2 regions of the Micromonospora sp. NPDC047644 genome follow, and region 2 is predicted to be linked to the other one. Evidence: riboswitches for the same ligand, from Rfam matches in the RefSeq annotation. Region 2 holds a riboswitch; the other holds the start of a gene.
The links. A riboswitch is a leader RNA that binds a small molecule or an ion and turns the genes downstream of it on or off. The one in region 2 is predicted to bind cyclic di-AMP.

Region 1 (5,527 bases), on a different contig from region 2:
GCACGGTCGGTGTGATCACGCCGGTCCCCCGCCGCGACGAGGTGGCCGGTTGGCTGGGCGCTCTCGGCGCGCCCAGGTTGCAGGTGGTCACCAGCCTGGAAGCCAAGGGCATGGAGTACGACGGGGTCGTGCTGGTCGCCCCGAGCGAGATCCGGGCCGATCCGGGCGCCGGGGTACGCACCCTGTACGTGGCGCTCTCCCGGGCCACCCAGCGGCTCACCACCATCGACCCGAACGGCTGACGTGTGCGGACTGCCACCGGCGGAACGCTCCACCCGTACACTTGCACACATAGCGATGTGAGCATACATTTGACCGGGTCCCGACCAGCGGCGGAAGGTGGTTCTCGTGGGCGCAGGGCATGACCACCACCATGGGTCCGTCGCCAATGCCGCACACCAGCACCGGGGTCGCCTCTGGGCGGCGTTCGGGTTGCTGGCCACCCTGATGGTGGTCGAAGCGGTGGTCGCACTGCACACCGGCTCGCTCGCCCTGCTCTCCGACGCCGGGCACATGTTCACCGACGTGCTCGGCATCGGGATGGCGCTCGCCGCCATCACGGCGACCCGACGGGCCACCGGTGACCCGCAGCGCACCTTCGGGCTCTACCGGCTCGAGGTGCTCGCCGCGCTGGCCAACGCCGTCCTGCTCTCCGGCGTCGCGATCTACGTGGTGATCGAGGCGATCCGCCGCTTCGGTGACCCGCACCAGGTCATCGCCGGCCCGATGCTCGCGGTTGCCGTACTCGGCCTGCTGGCGAACATCGCCGCCTTCGCGCTGCTGCGAGCCGGGGCCCGGGAGAGCATCAACCTCCAGGGCGCCTACCTGGAAGTGCTCGGTGACCTGCTCGGCTCGGTCGGCGTCATCGGCGCGGCGCTGCTGATCACCGTCACCGACTGGTGGTGGGCCGACCCCCTGGTCGCGGTCGCCATCGGCGTGTTCATCCTGCCGCGCACCTGGCGGCTGGCCCGCGCCGCCATCCGCATCCTGGTGCAGGCCGCCCCGGAGCACCTCCAGGTGACCGCCGTGCACGACCGGCTCGCCGCCGTCCCCGGGGTCGTCGAGGTGCACGACCTGCACGTCTGGACGCTCACCTCGGGCATGGAGGTGGCCTCCGCCCACCTGACCATGGCACCGGGCGCGGAGGTCGGCGCGGTGCTCACCGCGGCACGCACGGCCCTGCACGACGACTTCCGCATCGAGCACGCGACGTTGCAGATCGAGCCCGGCGCCGCCTCCGGGGCCTGCGGCTCCATCGAATGGTGACCGGTTCGCAGTTTTCCGTGGTGACGCACGCACCGTCCGTCACATTGGCTGCAGCGGTCCCACCCGCACCGGTAGGCTCGGTCCCGGCCTCCACCAGAAGGCGCCTCCCGGCGCCGGTGGCGGTCGCCGCCTAATCGCCCAACCGGGCGAACCGGGGAACCACGTTCCTGGGGTGCATCCGCGTCAGCGGTAGGGATCTTCCGTCCCGAACCCGTCAGCTAACCCGGTCGGCGGCTGACGGAAGGACATGCGCAGTGGCACCAGCACGACCACCCGCCGCCCGACTGGCGGCCCTGATCGTCGCGATGTTCGCCCTCGGCGTCGCGCTCCCGGCCGGCACCGCCTCGGCCGCTCCCCCGACCGGCCTGCGGGCCGCCGCACCCGACTCCGACGAGGAGGGCGGCACCCCGGCGTTGCGGGCCCAGCTTGAAGCTGCCAGCAAGGGCTACCTGGACGCGAAGCGCGCCCTGGACACCTCGGTGCAGCGGCAGAAGCAGCTCGGCACCCAGTTGAAGACCATCGAGGTCGAGATCGACCAGCGCAACGGCAAGGTCGGCGAGATCGCCGAGGTCGCCTATCGCACCGGCCGGCTCGGTGCGATGTCGGCGCTGCTCAACAGCAGCACCCCCGAAGGCTTCATGGACCGGGCAGCCGCGCTGGACGCGGTGGCGGCCAACGAGGACCGGGTGCTACGCGACCTGCTCGACAGCAAGGACAAGGCCAACCGCACCCGGATCGCCCTGGACGGCGAGATCAACGAACAACGCAAGCAGGTCGCGGTGATGGCCAAGCGCAAGGATCAGGCCGAACGGGCCCTGACCGTGGCCACCACCCCCAAGCCGCAGACCACCGCGGACGGCGGCTCCAACCGGGGCACCTCCAACGCCAACGCGAAGGCCGCACCGCGCAACTCCGACGGCTCCTGGCCCTCCGAGTCGTGCAGCGTCAACGACCCCACGCCCGCCAACGGCTGCATCACCCCGCGCACCCTGCACGCGCTCAACCAGGCCAAGGCCGCGGGATTCACCCGGTACGTCTCGTGCCACCGCCCCAGCGGCTCGGGTGAACACCCGAAGGGCCGGGCCTGCGACTTCGCGGCGCAGAAGAACGGGTTCGGCGGCAACGCCACCGGCGGCGACAAGACGTACGGCAACAACCTGGCCGCGTACTTCATCCGCAACGCGGACCGGCTCGCCGTGCTCTACGTGATCTGGTACAGGCAGATCTGGCTGCCCAGCAGCGGGTGGAAGTCGTACAGCGGGGCGCACGGCACCCCGTCGACCGACCACACCAACCACGTACACCTGTCGGTCTACTGACCCGCGCGTCGTGATGCCTGTGAGCCGCCGGCTGGCTCACAGGCATCGCGTATCTCCGGGGCCGGGCTACGTCAGCGGGCGTACCCCTGATGTCGTCGCTCGTCGGACGACCCGGCGGTGGCCGGCGGGCAGCATCGCGGTATGCCTCGGATCCGACCCACCACCCGCAAGGCGCTGCTCACCCTGCACCTCGTCACGTCGCTCGGCTGGCTCGGCGCCGACCTGGTGCTGCTCACCCTCGGCATCGCCGTACAGCGGGGCGCCGACCCGGCGGTGGTCTACCCGGTCACTGCCCTCGTCGGCACGGTGCTGTTCGCGCCGCTGAGCGTCCTGGTCTGGCTGATCGGAGTCGCCAGTTCGCTGCTCACCCCATGGGGTCTGCTGCGCCACCGCTGGGTGCTGGTCAAGCTCGTGCTCACCACGGTGATGGTCGGGCTGGTGCTGTTCCTGCTCACCCCGAACCTGCGTCACGCCGGGGCGGTCGGCGCCGCCCTGCCCGCCCGCGATCGCGCCGACCTGGTCATCGCGCCGGCGGTGTCGACCAGCCTGATGATCATTGCGACAGTGCTGTCCACCTACAAGCCGTGGGGCCGACGCTCCACCACCCGCCCGACCCGCACCAGCGCCCCAACCAAGATCTGAGACACCCAAGGCCCCGCACGCCCCGAGCGTCCCGCACACCCGCACGCCCCGCACCACCGCGCGCCCCGCACCACCGCGCGCCCCGCACCACCGCACCACCGCGCGCCCCGCACCACCGCACCTCCGCACCTCCGCACCTCCGCGCGCCCGCCCGTCCCGCACGCAGCGCCCCGCGCCCCCGCGCCCCCGCGCGCCCGCGCGCCCGCACGTCCCGCGCCCAGCGCTCAGCGCCCTCGCGATCTTGCACTTCCTGCACCGACATAAGGGCCCATCCCCACTGATATCGACAGCCGAAACTGCAAGATCGACGCGGCAGGGGCGTCGACGGGCGCGCCGGGCACCGGGGGCGCCGCGCACCCGGGCCGCCGGGCACCGGGGGCGCCGCGCACCCGGGCGCGCCGGGCACCGGGGGCGGCAGCGGGGGCGCCGCCTGCGTGCCGGGGCGCTGATCGGCGCGGCAGGGGCGTCGACGGGCACGCCGGGCAGCGGGGGCGCCGGGCACCGGGGGGCGTCGCCGGCGCGCCGGGGGGTGCCAGGGGCGCGTCGGGGGCGGTAGCGGGGTGGGTCAGGGGGGTGGGGCGTTGTTGGTGCGGTCCAGGGCGGCGCCCAGCCGGGTGGCGAGGGCGAGGTGCGCGGCCTGGGCCTGGCGGAACGCGTAGCGGAACAGGGGCGTCGGCGCGGTCAGAGTGATCTCGACGTCGATGCGGGTCAGACCGTCCGGCTCGGCGCGTAGTCGGGTGTGGTTTCGCACGGTGGTGGCCGGCCACTGGCGGGCCACCATGACGATCTCGTCGGCCTCATTGATCAGTACGTCGGCGTGGTAGGTGGTCCGGAAGCGCAGCGGCCCGGCCGCCAACCGGTCGTTGATCGTGTAGCTGGCCTGGGCGCCGGGCCGCGGCGGCACCCGGCGGACCCGGACGATCAGCGGGTGCAGCTCGCCCTGTCGGGTCAGGTCGCTGAGCAAGGCTGCCGCCTCGGCGGGTGAGCACCGGGCCTGGACGGTGTAGCTGAAGGTATCGCTGCTGCGCACACCGTCTCCCGCCGTCGTTGGTCGCCCGATCGTCCCGTACCGATGTCTTGCTGGCAACGCCCCACGAACCCGCAGCGCCGCGCCGGACCGAGCCGATGCGACAACCTGCCACTACCTACGCCATTAAGGTCGGTTAGTGCGAAATCTCCCGAAGGTGCCGGAAGGCGGCCAGCGTGAACGGCGACGACCGATGAGTGGGCACGTGATGGTCTTCGCGCCCACCCCACAGCTGACGGTGATGGTGGACCAGCCCAACGACCATCCCGAGCTGCACCTGCACCCGGGTGGGCAGGGCGTGTGGCAGGCGCGGATGGTGCTCTCCCTCGGAGTCGAGGTGGTGCTCTGCGCCGCCCTCGGCGGTGAGATCGGCCAGGTGCTGGAGCCGCTGCTGGTCAGCGAGGGCGTGGACCTCAAGGTGGTGGTCCGTGACTCCGGCAGCGGCGGGTACGTGCACGATCGCCGCGACGGCTCCCGGCGGGAGATCGCCGACGTGCCTGGGCAGCCGCTGAGCCGGCACGAGATCGACGAGCTGTACAACCTCGCCCTCGGCGAGGGCCTGCGGGCCTCGGTGAGCATCCTCAGTGGGCCGAACGAACCGTGGCTCGTGCCAGCCGATCTGTACCGACGCTTCGCCGCCGACCTCGGCGCGAACGGTTCTCGGGTGGTGGTCGACCTCTCCGGCGATCACCTCGCTTCGGTGCTGGAGAGCGGGGTGTTCTTCCTCAAGGTCAGTCACGAGGAGTTGATCCGCGACGGCCGCGCCCGTAGTGACGACACCGACGAGCTGACCCGGACCATGTACGAGTTGCACGCGGGCGGCGCCGAGACGGTGGTGGTGAGTCGCGCCGACCAGCCGGCGTTGGCGCTCATCGACGGGGAGCTGTTCCAGGTCGAGATGCCCCGGCTGGAGGCCGCCGACCCACGCGGCGCGGGCGACTCGATGACGGCCGGAGTGGCCGCCGTGGTGGCCCAAGGCGGAGACATTCGAACCGCCATCCGCACCGGTGCCGCCGCTGGCGCGCTGAACGTGACCCGGCACGGCCTGGGCACCGGGCGGCTGGACTCGATCACCGGCCTGGTGGACCGCGTCCGGCTGGTGCCGGCGGACAGCCGGCAACAGGAGCGGACCACCCCGGACGAGTTGGCCGGCCGGGTGGTCGAACGATGACCCTGCGGGTGCTGATCACCAACGACGACGGGGTCGCCGCGCCGGGCATCCAGGCGCTGGCCTGGGCAGCCCGGCAGCGGGGCCTGGACGTGGTCGTGGCCG
Region 2 (5,527 bases):
CACGTCCGCCCGGGCCAGCGCCGGCGCGTCGTTCACCCCGTCACCGACCATCACCACCACCAACCCCCGCCGCTGGAGCTCGGCCACCCGATCGTCCTTCTCGGCCGGCAGCACCTCGGCGAAGACCTCGTCGACGCCGGGCCGGAAGCCGAGGTCGGCGGCGACCGCCTCGGCCACCGGCCGGGCGTCACCGGTGATCATGGCGATGGTCCGGACACCCTCGGCACGCAACTCGTCGACAGCGCGCCGGGCCTCCGGACGCACCTCGTCGGTCAGCGCGAACGCGCCGAGCACGGCGTCGGGCAGCCGCACCAGGTGCAACACCGCGGCACCCCGCGCCGACCACCGCCCGGTCGCGGCCTCCAGCTCCGCCGGGAGCGAAAGGCCCAGCTCACGCAGCAACGCCGGCCCGCCCACCGCGTACTCCGTACCGTCGATTGTCGCCTTCACACCGCGGCCCGGCAGCGACCGGAACCCGGCTGCCCGGGCCGGGCCGGCGCGGCCGGCCGCCGCCACTATCGCCCGGGCCAACGGATGTTCGCTCTCCGACTCGACACCGGCCGCGATCCGCAGCACCTCGTCGCGCTCGACGCCGGACGCCGTCGCCAGGTCGGTCACCCCGTGCTCGCCCCGGGTCAGCGTGCCGGTCTTGTCGAAGAGCACCGCGCCGACGGTCCGCATCCGCTCCAGGGCCAGCCGGTCCTTGACCAGGATCCCGGACCGCGCGGCGAGCGCGGTGGAGAGCGCGACGACCAGCGGGATGGCGAGACCCAGCGCGTGCGGGCAGGCGATCACCAGGACGGTGACCGCGCGGACCACCGCCTCGTCGGGCTGACCGAGCGCGGTCCAGACCAGCACGGTCAGCACGGCGGTGCCGGTGGCCAGGTAGAACAGCGCGGCGGCGAACCGGTCGGCCAACAGTTCGGCCCGTCCACCGGAGGCCTGGGCCTGGGCGACCATCCGCTGGATGCCGGCGAGCGCGGTCTGCTCACCCACCGCCTCGACGCGCACCCGGATAGCCGAGTCGGTGGCGACGGTGCCGGCCACCACCCGGTCGCCGGTCGACCGGGCGACCGGCCGCGACTCCCCGGTGATCATCGACTCGTCCAGCTCGGCGTCGCCCTCGACGACCCGGCCGTCCGCCGGCACCCGACCTCCCGGCCGGACCAGCACCACGTCGCCGATCCGCAGTCCGGTCACCGGCACGGCCTCGACCCGGCCCTCCGCCGTCACCCGTTCGGCCTCGTCCGGCAACAGCGCGGCCAGCGCCGCCAGCGCTCCCCGGGCCTGCCCGATGGCCTTCATCTCCTGCCAGTGCCCGAGCAGCATGATGGTGACCAGCGCGGCCAACTCCCACCAGAAGTCCAGGTCGAAGACGCCGACGCTGGTCGCCAGGGACGCGGCGTACGCGACGGTGATCGCCATCGCGACCAGCAGCATCATCCCGGGCGCCCGGTCCCGGACCTCCCGAACCGCACCGACCAGGAACGGCCAACCGCCCCACCAGAACACCACCGAGCCGAGCACCGGGCCCACCCAGGCCCGAGCGGGGACGACGTCCCCGCTCAGGCCCAGCCGACCCGACACGAGATGACTCGTCAGCACCACCGGGACGGTCAACACCAGGCACACCCAGAACCGACGGCGGAACATCGCCGGATCGTGCCCGGCGTGCTTGTCGTGCACGGGGCGCTCGTCGTGCCCGTGCTTGTCGTGCGGCACGGATCTGGTGGGTTGCGGGTGGCCGGGGTCCGGCGGTGGTGCAGCGGGCATGGCTCCAACATGCCGGCCCGGCGAGCGCCACGCGGCCGGATCGGCCACCCGACACCCGACACGACCCGCGACCCCCAGGTGGGCTGGCTAGCATCTCCCCGATGGCCCTCCGTATGCCGCTGCACAGTCGGGTACCAGCGCCGCTTCGACGTGGCGTCGCCCCCGGCCCAGCACTGACCGTCCGTGATCAAGGGGTCGTCAGGCAGCGATCCGCCCCGCCGTCCGCCGCGTTTCCGCCGAAACGGTGAACCGCCCGGCCCGCTGACCCGTACCCCGCACCGGATCGTTGGGAGTCCCACCTTGGCCGCCAACCACACACACTCCGCTCCGTCCGCCCCACCGAGGGTGCGACGGATCCTCGTCGTGACTGTGGTGCCCCTCTTCGTCGCCACCGTGCTGGCCGCGGCGCTGCTCTGGCCGCGCGGCGGATCGCCGCAGACCGATGGTGGCGCGGACGTGCCGCGCTACCCCGGCACCGTCACCCGGGTGGTGAGCGAGCCGTGCCCGCCGGTGCCGTCGGTCCCCGAGGGGACCCCGAGGGTCGGCGACGGGCGGTGCGGCACTGTCGACGTCCGGGTGGACGACGGGCCGACCGCCGGCCAGCAGGTACGGACTCCGGTGCCGGACGGGCCGGGCGCGCCCCGGGTCGAGGTCGGCGACGAGGTCGTCCTGGTCGAGCTGGCCGACCCGGTCGACCCCACCACCAGCAACTGGAACATCGCCGAGCACCAACGCGGCACCCCGATGGTGTGGCTGGCGGTGATCTTCGCGGCCGCGATCGTCGCGTTCGGTCGGTGGCGAGGTCTGGCCGCGCTCGCCGGGCTGGCCGCCAGCTTCGCCATCCTGCTCACCTTCGTGCTGCCGGGCATCAGCGCCGGCAGGTCGCCGCTGCTGGTGGCGGTGGTCGGCGCGGCTCTGATCATGTTCGTGGTGCTCTACCTGACCCACGGGGTCACCGCACAGACCTCGGTAGCGGTGCTCGGCACCCTGGGCAGCCTGGTTCTGACCGGCGTGCTCGCCACCATCGCCACGGCCGCGACCCATCTCACCGGCTTCGGCAGCGAGGACGCCACCACACTGTCGATGTTCCAGGGCGACGTGGACCTGCACGGTCTGCTGCTGGCCGGAATCATCATCGGGTCCCTCGGGGTGCTCGACGACGTGACGGTCACCCAGGCGGCCACCGTCACCGAACTGGCGAACGCCAACCCCGGGCTGACCCGGTTGCAGCTCTACCGCGCCGCCACCCGGGTCGGCCGCGCGCACATCGCCTCCACTGTCAACACCATCGTGCTGGCGTACGCGGGCGCGTCACTGCCCCTGCTGCTCCTGCTCACCGCCGACGCGCGGCCGATCGGGCAGATCCTGACCAGTGAGTTCCTGGCGCAGGAGATCGTCCGCAGCGCGGTCGCCACCCTCGGTCTGATCGCCGCCGTGCCGCTGACCACCGGGCTGGCCGCGGTGGTCACCGCCGCCGGGCGCACCGACACCTCAGCGTCCACCGACGCTCCCACGTCCCGACCCCAACCGGATCGCAGCGAGGCCCTGGCCGCACTCAGCTCCCCGCGAACGGCCGACTCCGACGAGCCGGACCGGACGCGGACCGCACCCCCACCCGAGGCCACCGACCGGTGGCCGAAGTCGAACAGGAGCACGGATACGGCATGGTGACACTCCTCAGCGTGACCAGATCGGGCATCCACCCTGAGAACCCCGTCATTGGTCACTCAACGCTATGGCGAAATGACGCTTTTGGTCGGCATCCAGGCGTAGCTCAGCCGGTCGACTCTCGGGTAACCTCGCTGCCGGTTACCGATGAAGGCGCGAAGCGGCGCCTGCGGTGCCACCGCCCAATCGCCAACCGGCGAGCCGGGGACCCAGGTACCTGGGGTGAATCCGCATCAGCGGTAGGGGCCGCTTCCGCCCCGAACCCGTCAGCTAACCCGGTCGGCGGTCGACGGAAGGGAACATTGTGACGGCACCCCTACGCCGCTGGTTGACCCCCGTGGTGGCCGTGATCGCCGCACTGACCGTGTTCGCCGGGCCGTTCCCGGCGCATGCCGCCCCGACGAACCCCACACCGTCCGGGCACGAGGAGGACGGCGAGCCCAAGCTGCTCAACGACGTCATCGAGCAGGCCAACCGTGACTACTCCGCCGCGAAGTCCAAGCTGGACAAATCCAAGAAGCGGCAGAGCGAGTTGGCGGCGGAGGTCAACCGGGCCAAGGCCGACCTGGACGCGTTGGCCCCGCAGGTCGGGCAGATCGCCGCCCAGGCGTACCGGACCGGCCGGATCGGCGCGGTCGCGATGCTGCTGGAGAGCGAAGCGCCCGACTCGTTCGTCCAGCGCGCCGGGATGCTCGACGAGATGAACATGGTCAACGAGAAGAAGCTCTCCGAGGTCAACGAGGTGAAGGCCCGCGCCGAGCAGGCCAAGTTGGCGCTCGACACCGAGGTCCGCGAGCAGCAGAAGCAGACCGCTCTGATGGCGAAGCGCAAGAGCGAGGCCGACAAGGCGCTCTCCCTCGTCGGCGGCAAGGGATTCACCGGCGGCCTGGTGGATGCCACCTCCAAGGTCGCGAAGATCGGCCCGGGTCGCACCGCCGACGGTGACTGGAAGTCCCAGTCGTGCAGCGAGAAGGACCCCACCACGTCCGGCTGCGTCACGCCGCGCACGCTGCACGCGTACAAGGAGGTCAAGGCGGCCGGCTTCAACCGGTTCGTCGGCTGTTACCGCCCCGGCGGGCCGTGGGAGCACCCGAAGGGCCGCGCCTGCGACTGGTCGCTACAGAAGAGCGGGTTCTCCCCGTGGCACAACAACGACACCCGCATGTATGGCAACAACGTCGCCGCGTTCCTCATCCGTAACGCCGACCGGCTCGGCATCTACTACGTGATCTGGAACCGGCAGATCTGGTTCCCGGCCACCGGCTGGAGTTCGTACAGCGGGCCGTCGAACCACACCGACCACGTGCACATGTCGCTGCTCTGACCCGCACGATTTCGTCGAGGGCCGTTCCGCGTGACGCGGAGCGGCCCTCGTCGCGTCAGACGATGGCGGGCGCGGCCGGGTCGGTCGAGGCCGGTGTCGTCGACGTCGCGAAGCCGGCCGGCACGGCGGCCACCGGACGTACCGCTCCGGCCGCCAGCCGGTAGGACACGCCCACCACCGCGCACCGTCCCCGCGCCACCTCCTCGGCCAGCACGGGCGACTGCGCGAGCAACGTCTCGACGGTCTGTGCGATGTGGATGTCGACGATGCCGTCGATGTCGTCCACGCCCTCGGCCTCGGCCCGGCCAAGGCTGGGCAGCACGGCGTCGACCACGGCCCGCAGATGGCCACTCGGCGCGGTACCGGTCGCGGCGGACTCCCGGGCGGCCTGCACCGCACCGCAGGAGTCGTGACCGAGCACCACCACCAGCGGGGTGCCGAGCACCGTCACCGCGTACTCCACGCTGCCGAGCACCTCGGGGCCGGCGGTGTGCCCGGCGGTGCGCACCACGAACAGGTCGCCCAGACCCCGGTCGAAGATGATCTCGGCAGCCAGCCGCGAGTCGGAGCAGCCGACGATCACCGCGAACGGCTGTTGCCCGTCGGCCACCGCGGCCCGGCGCCCGGCATCCTGGTTGGGGTGGCGTGGGGCGCCGTCGACGAAGCGCCGGTTGCCGGCGACCAGTTCGGCGTACGCCCGGGTCGGCTCGATCAGCGCGGTGGCCCGGTCGGTGGTCCGCTGCGGACCCGGCTGACCGCCGG

Region 1: it holds a riboswitch for cyclic di-AMP, as region 2 does, so the genes downstream of both, AB0877_RS14260 (hypothetical protein) here and AB0877_RS01390 (hypothetical protein) in region 2, are expected to answer to the same signal.

Annotation. Positions count from the first base shown of each region.
Region 1 covers NZ_JBEYSY010000007.1:308,409-313,935, forward strand. The annotation lists gene AB0877_RS14250 (AAA family ATPase) at 1-242, shown strand, start outside; gene AB0877_RS14255 (cation diffusion facilitator family transporter) at 349-1,266, shown strand; cyclic di-AMP (ydaO/yuaA leader) riboswitch at 1,384-1,515, shown strand; gene AB0877_RS14260 (hypothetical protein) at 1,572-2,585, shown strand; gene AB0877_RS14265 (hypothetical protein) at 2,727-3,227, shown strand; gene AB0877_RS14270 (SRPBCC family protein) at 3,793-4,257, opposite strand; gene AB0877_RS14275 (PfkB family carbohydrate kinase) at 4,448-5,425, shown strand; gene AB0877_RS14280 (5'/3'-nucleotidase SurE) at 5,422-5,527, shown strand, end outside.
Region 2 covers NZ_JBEYSY010000001.1:295,764-301,290, forward strand. The annotation lists gene AB0877_RS01380 (copper-translocating P-type ATPase) at 1-1,653, opposite strand, end outside; gene AB0877_RS01385 (YibE/F family protein) at 2,074-3,444, shown strand; cyclic di-AMP (ydaO/yuaA leader) riboswitch at 3,611-3,741, shown strand; gene AB0877_RS01390 (hypothetical protein) at 3,746-4,765, shown strand; gene AB0877_RS01395 (carbonic anhydrase) at 4,821-5,527, opposite strand, start outside.